DNA from 2 places in the Mumia qirimensis genome. Region 2 is predicted to be linked to the other one. Evidence: predicted binding sites of a transcription regulator. Region 2 holds the regulator's gene; the other holds the start of a gene.

Region 1 (3,398 bases), 660 kb from region 2:
CGTGGTCTTGCCGAGGCCGGGAGGTCCGGACAGGAGGACGTGGTCGGGGGTGCGACCTCGGGCGCGCGCCGCGGTCAGCACCAAAGCGAGCTGCTCACGGACCCGTTCCTGACCGATCAGCTCGTCGAGCGAGCGGGGGCGCAATGCGGCCTCGTACGCCTGTTCGTCGGACGTGATGTCGGGTTGGACCAGCCGCGATTCGAGCTCGGCCTGCTCGGCGGCGTCGAGGTGGCTGGTGCGGTGGTCGTGGTTGCTCATGACGGGCCTCCCCTACGCCTTGGAGAGCGACCGCAGCGCGGCGCGCAGCAGGTCGCCCACGTCGACGCCGTCGGCGGACCCGGCCTGCTCGGCGGCGAGCGGAGCCACGGCGTCGACCGCCGTCTCCGCCTCGCGAGCGCTCCAGCCCAGCCCGACGAGCGCTTCGTGCACCGCAGGACGCCAGTCGTCCGCGGCCGGAGACGCCGTGGAGGCGGTGGCGGTCGGCCGCGTCGCGAGACCCGCTGCGCCGATCCGGTCCTTGAGCTCGAGCACGATCCGCTGGGCACCCTTGCGACCGATGCCGGGGACCTTCGTGAGCGCTGCGAGGTCCTCGTTGGCGACGGCGCGCCGCAGACCCTCGGCACCGAGCACGGCGATGATCGCCTGCGCGACCTTCGGGCCCACGCCGCTCGCCGTCTGCGCCAGCTCGAACGTGTCGCGGTCGTCGTCGTCGGCGAACCCGTACAGCGTCATCGAGTCCTCGCGGACGACCAGGCTCGTGGCGACCTGGGCCTGCTCGCCGTGGCGCAGCTCGGCGAGGGTGCCGGGGGTGCACTGGACGAGCATGCCGACGCCTCCCACGTCGAGGACCGCCGAGTCGAGGGCGGTGGACGCGACTGTGCCGCGGACGAACGCGATCATCGTGGCTTCCCTTCAGGGTTGGGGCGGGCCGGCCTCGGGCGCGCCGAGGGAGGTCGTGCGGGGCTCGACCCGGGCGGGAGGTGCGCCGGAGCGCTGGGGATGCGGGACCTGATCGGCTCGGCCGCCGTCCGGACGGGTGCGGACCCACGGCGAGCCGCCGCGACAGCGGCGTCGAGGCGACTGACGGACGTGCCGCGCCAGACGTGGCAGATGGCGAGGGCGAGGGCGTCAGCCGCGTCGGCGGGCTTCGGAGCCTCGTCGAGGCCGAGCAGTCTCGTGACCATCGCCGTCACCTGCGCCTTGTCGGCGCGACCGTTGCCCGTGACTGCTGCCTTCACCTCGCTCGGCGTGTGGAGGACGACCGGGATGCCGTGACGAGCAGCGACGACCATCGCCACGCCACTGGCCTGGGCCGTCCCCATCACGGTCGAGACGTTGTTCTGGGAGAACACACGCTCCACGGCGACCACGTCCGGCTGGTGCGAGGCGATCGCGTCGGCCAGCGCACGCTCGATCGCGAGGAGCCGATGGGCCACGTCGTCGGTCGCCGGTGTCCGGATGACGTCGACCGAGACAGCGCGGAGGGTCCGGCCGACCCGGCCGTCGACGACGCCGACGCCGCAGCGGGTCAGGCCCGGGTCCACGCCCAGGACGCGGAGGGTGCCGGTGCTCACAGCAGCTCGTACAGCGGCGGGGACGAACACATGTTCGACACCCTAGCGGGGCGGGACCGGTTTCGGCGGAGCGACGCGCCGACGGTGAAGGGCCCCTCCGCGGCGTACGCGAAGGGGCCCTGCACGTGCGAGGGACGCCTACTTCTTGAAGGCGTCCTTCACGTTCTCGCCGGCCTTCTTGACGTCGGCCTTGCTCTGATCCGCCTTGCCCTCGGCCTCCTGGCTCTCATCGCCACGGGCCTTGCCCGAGGCCTCCTTGGCCTTGCCTTGGAGGTCCTCAGTCGCGTTCTTGATCTTGTCGTCGAGACCCATGCGTGTCATCTCCTCGAGATCGGGTTCACCCTCTGACCGTACGACGGGTACCCGCCGGTGTCAGATCGATGCGCATCGCCGACCGTGGAGCTAGAGCGCGAAGAACCACGCGTCGACCGAGCCGGCCTGGCCGGGGGTGCGCCAGCCAGCGGCACCACCCTGGCCCGGTCGGTACGGCGCGTGCGGCGGGTCGTCGACGGTGCTCGCGGCCCACGGGAGGGCGTACAGGGCGGCGGCGATCTCCTTGATGCGGCGGTCGGTCTCACGGCGTCGCGGCGCCGGCTCGACGTGCATGACGATGCCGTCGCACGTCACGACGATCGGGCGCATGCCGAGGTCGGAGTCCGAGGGCGGCACGGCCGAGGCCCCGGCGAACTCGGGCATCCACGGGACCGGCTCGCCGAAGTCGGCGTGCTGCCGACGAGCGATGCGCCAGAGAGTTCCACCCGGTCGCAGGATGTCCACGAGGTCATCGTCGCACCGGAGGCGCTCAGTTGGAATGGCTCTTGTGCCTCGCGTCAGGAGGCGGACAACCCGTTGTCGGTCCAGCCGCCACCCTGACCCGGCACGCCCCAGCCACCCGTGGTGCCCGGCCCTGGACCCGGTCGGTACGGCTCGTGCGACGGGTGATTCTTAGTCGGGAGGGCGTACAGCGCGGCGGCGATCTCCTGGATGCGGCGGTCCGTCCCACGACGACCTGGCGCCGGCTCGACGTGGACGACGACGCCGTCGCACGTCACGACGATCGGCCGCCGACCGAGATCGGACCGTGCCGGCGGGCCGGTTGCCGCTCCGGCGAGCTCCGCCATCCAAGGGAGGGGTTCACCGAAGTCGGAGCGCCGACGCGGTGCGATCCGCCAGAAGGTCCCGCCCGGGCGAAGGATGTCCATGAGCGGCATCGTCGCACCGGACGGGAGTCAGGCGGAAGGGCTCCCGGGCTGCTGCTGCCAGTCGCTGCCGAGCTGGTACGGGTCGCCGGTGGTGTCCACGAGCGTCGTTGCGGGTCGGGTCCGGATCTCTTCGCCGATGGCGCGGATCCTGGCACCCGACGCACGCCAGCCCTTCACCCGTTCCGTCCCGACCACGGTGCCACCACGGCGTACGACGAGGGTCCAGCCGACGAAGAGCGCGCGTGCGAGCACGACCACCGGCAGCAGCATGAGCAGGATCGCCAGCTCCAGCCCGACCAGGACGAAGAGGATCGCGCCGGCGACGACCACGGGCAGGACGAAGAGGAGCCAGATCGTCAGCAGGATCGGGTCGTCGGGGACGAACCCGCCCGAGCCTCCACCGCCGGGGAGGTAGTCGAGCAGGTTCTTGGAGCGCATGCGCCACGGCAACCACCGTCGGCGTACGCGCCAGATCACGCCGTCGGCATCACGGACCTTCATGGGGGATCTCCGTACGTCGTCGTTCAGCCGGGTGCTGGGGGTCAGCCGAGCTGCGCCATGACCTCGTCGGACGCGTCGAAGTTCGCGAAGACGTTCTGGACGTCGTCGCTGTCCTCGAGCG
Region 2 (3,398 bases):
CGGAGCCGGCTGCTCGACCGCGTCCGCGACGACCGCGGACCGTCGCACCCACCGACGCTCTCGGTCGGCTGCGCGACAGACCTCGCCCAGCTCTGCGCGCGCTTGCACCGCCGCGAGGTCATCTCGTCCGCCGTGAGCGAGCACGTGACCGGTTGGCTCGCCACGAACACCGACCTGTCGATGGTCGCGAGCGCCTTCGGACTGGACCCCCTCGCTCACGCCGAACCGGACCGGGGAATCGTGCTGTGGAACAAGACCGGCACGATCTCCACCGTCCGGGGAGACGTCGGCCTGGTCTCCGGCCCCGCCCGGACGCTTGCGTACGCCGTGGTGGCCGAGTGGGACGAAGGTGCTCCGGCATGCACCCGCGATGACGTCCTCACCGATATGGCCGCCATCGGCGCGTGGATGCGCGACATCGTTGAGGTCGAAGCGCCCGGCCACGGTCGGTAGACCGATCGACTCAGTAGAGCGGGATGTAGATGGTCGAGCCTGCCGCGACCTCGCCTGCACTCTCGAGCGAGTTGAGCTCGGCGATGTCGTGGACGGTCTCACGGATGTCGCCGCTCGGGTTGGCGTCGGCAGCAAGGTCCCAGACGGTCTCGCCCGGCTGGACCACGACCGCCCGGCTCGGCACCGGATCGCCGGCGTCGGAGGTGGCGATCACCTGCGTCCCCAACCCGACGGTCAGACCGCCCACAGCGAGCAGCGCCGCAGCGAAGACGGCGAGGCGACCTCGTCGCGTCAACCGGTAGGCGGGCCGGGAGGCGGGACGCGGAGTCGGCCGAGGAGGTGCGGAGCGCGGCGCCGTCCGGGGACCGTCGACGAGCGCCCGCCCGGCAGGATGGCGCTCGACGGCGCGCATCAACGGCGTGTCGAGCGCGACGACCGTGCGGTCGGCGCGCTCGAGGTCTCCGGCGTGGCCGGCGGGGCGATCAAGGGTGGTGCGGACGGTGCTCATCGTGTCCTCCGTGTCTCGGACTCGTGGGGCCTGTCCGACCGACGCGAGGTAGGCGATCAGCCCGGAGCCCGGAGCCTGAGCCGAACAGGCGTTCGATCGAACATGCGTACGAAGATAACCACACCCGGTGACACTTTTGAAGGACCCGTTCGAACAAACTTTCGACGTGTCGGCGTCGACACGCTGATCGAACATATGTTTGATCGTGTCGTCGGCCGGGTCTAATGTCAGGCCCATGACCAAAGCCGAGGTTTCCGAGCTCCCCGACGGACCGCCGGACGCGAGTGGCCTGACCCCTCGCCAGCGCCGAGTCCTCGAGATCATCCGCGAGTCCATCGAGCAGCGCGGCTATCCGCCGAGCATGCGCGAGATCGGCGCCGCGGTCGGTCTTGCCAGCGTCTCCTCGGTCGCCCACCAGCTCAAGGTCCTCGAACGCAACGGGTTCGTGCGTCGCGACCCCAACCGGCCGCGCGCGATCGAGGTGTTCCTCCCGGACGTGCTCGCGGCGCGCCGTTCGATCGGCGACGCGCTCGACTTCGGGTTCGACGACACCGGCGCCGGCGACGCCCGCCCCGCCCCCGCGTACGTCCCGATGGTCGGCCGCATCGCAGCAGGCGGGCCGATCCTCGCCGAGGAGCGCGTCGAAGAGGTCATGCCGCTCCCCCGCACTTTGGTCGGCGACGGCACGCTCTTCATGCTCGAGGTCCGCGGCGACTCGATGGTCGAGGCAGCGATCTGCGACGGCGACTACGTCGTGATCCGTCAGCAGCCGACCGCCGAGAACGGCGAGATCGTCGCCGCGCTGATCGACGGGGAGGCGACGGTCAAGACCCTGCAGCGCAAGAACGGCGAGGTGTGGCTGCTGCCGCACAACCCCGCGTACGAGCCCATCGACGGCACTGACGCCACGATCCTCGGCAAGGTCACCACGGTCATGCGGCGCGTCTGACCCCGCGCGCCGTGTGCGGGGGCGCGGGATCCCCTCGGTCCCGTGCCCCCTCGCGCGCCGGCGAGATCAGGACGCAGCGGCGTCCAGGCGCTGGAGCGCGGAGAGCACCTGGGCACGGTCCACGGTCCGCCACATCGGCGGCATCGACGACGCCAAGAAGCTGCCGTACCGTGCCGTCGCCAGACGCGAGTCGAGCACCGCGACCACGCCGCGGTCGTCGGCGCGCCGGATCAACCGCCCCGCTCCCTGCGCCAGCAGGAGCGCGGCATGGGTCGCGGCGACCTGCATGAAGCCGTTACCGCCCTGCCGTTCGACGAGACGCTGACGCGCGCTCATCAACGGGTCGTCGGGCCTCGGGAACGGGATGCGGTCGATGATCACCAGCTGGCACGTGGCCCCTGGCAGGTCGATGCCCTGCCACAGGCTCAGTGTCCCGAAGAGGCAGGTCCGAGGGTCCTCGACGAACCTGCGGGCCAGCTCCGGCAACTGCGCGTCGCCTTGGCAGAGCACCTCGAGGTCGGGCATGCGTTCGCGCACCGCCTCGGTCGCGGCCTCCGCACCCCGACGCGACGAGAACAAGCCCAGAGTCCGTCCTCCGGCAGCGCGTACGAGGTCGACGATCTCGTCGGTCGTCGCGCCGCCCATCCCGTCGCGCCCGGGCGGCGGCAGGTGTCGCGCGACGTAGAGCATGCCCTGCTTCGCGTAGTCGAACGGCGAGCCCACGTCGATGGCGCGCCACGCGAAACCGCCGATCCTGTCGTCGCCGGACTCGCGGTCGTCGGCGACGTCGTCATCGGACGCATCGGCCTTGCCGGCGCCCTGCGGCGCGGGCACCTCACCCTCCTCGACCTTGTCCGCACCCCACAGGCCGACGGTGCGGGCGACCGGATCAAACCCGCCACCCAGCTTGAGCGTCGCGCTCGTCATGACGACCGTGTTCTCGCCGAACAGCTTGTCGCGCAGGGTGAGCGCGACGTCGATCGGTGCGATCCGCAGCTCGTTGCCACCTCGGGACCCGTCACGCTCTGCCAGCCACAGGACGTCTGACTCGGACGCGGCAGCCATGCGCTCGGCGACCTTGCGCACGTCGTCGACCATCGCCTTCGCCTGCTGGCGAGCGGCGTCACCGTCGCCGGACTCCTTCGGCTCCTTCGGCATCGACGAGTGACAGTCGCGCGCAGCGTCACGGACGAGCGAGAGCGCATCGGCGAGCTGGTCGGACGGTGACGCGATCCGGCCGGGCCCGGTCGCCTCGAGTGCGTCGCGCAAGGCGTCGGACGCGTCCTCGAGGTCGTCCGCCTCGCGGCCGCGTACGAACGAGCGCGCTCGCCTCGCCGCGCGCTCCACCATCGGCGGCGACAGGTCGGCGGTCGACGCCTGGGTCACGCGGGCGACGAGCTCGTGGGCCTCGTCGACGACCACGGTGTCGTACTCCGGAAGCATCGGGACGCCGTCGATCGCGTCGATCGCGAGCAGCGCGTGGTTGGT

The links. Region 2 encodes LexA, which represses DNA repair genes until DNA is damaged. Its sites were predicted from a motif close to TCGAACANNTGTTCGA; they were not measured.
Region 1: a site for LexA is predicted at 1,597-1,612, ahead of ruvC (crossover junction endodeoxyribonuclease RuvC). Genes of this name have one in related genera too.

The regions. Positions count from the first base shown of each region.
Region 1 is NZ_CP162023.1:2,087,387-2,090,784, reverse strand. Features, by position in the region: gene ruvB (Holliday junction branch migration DNA helicase RuvB) at 1-258, opposite strand, end outside; gene ruvA (Holliday junction branch migration protein RuvA) at 271-900, opposite strand; gene ruvC (crossover junction endodeoxyribonuclease RuvC) at 897-1,550, opposite strand; gene AB3M34_RS10060 (CsbD family protein) at 1,713-1,886, opposite strand; gene AB3M34_RS10055 (hypothetical protein) at 1,977-2,351, opposite strand; gene AB3M34_RS10050 (hypothetical protein) at 2,405-2,776, opposite strand; gene AB3M34_RS10045 (hypothetical protein) at 2,804-3,277, opposite strand; gene AB3M34_RS10040 (YebC/PmpR family DNA-binding transcriptional regulator) at 3,319-3,398, opposite strand, start outside.
Region 2 is NZ_CP162023.1:2,743,339-2,746,736, forward strand. Features, by position in the region: gene AB3M34_RS13215 (serine hydrolase) at 1-453, shown strand, start outside; gene AB3M34_RS13220 (LysM peptidoglycan-binding domain-containing protein) at 464-961, opposite strand; gene lexA (transcriptional repressor LexA) at 1,197-1,910, shown strand; gene AB3M34_RS13230 (ATP-dependent DNA helicase) at 1,977-3,398, opposite strand, start outside.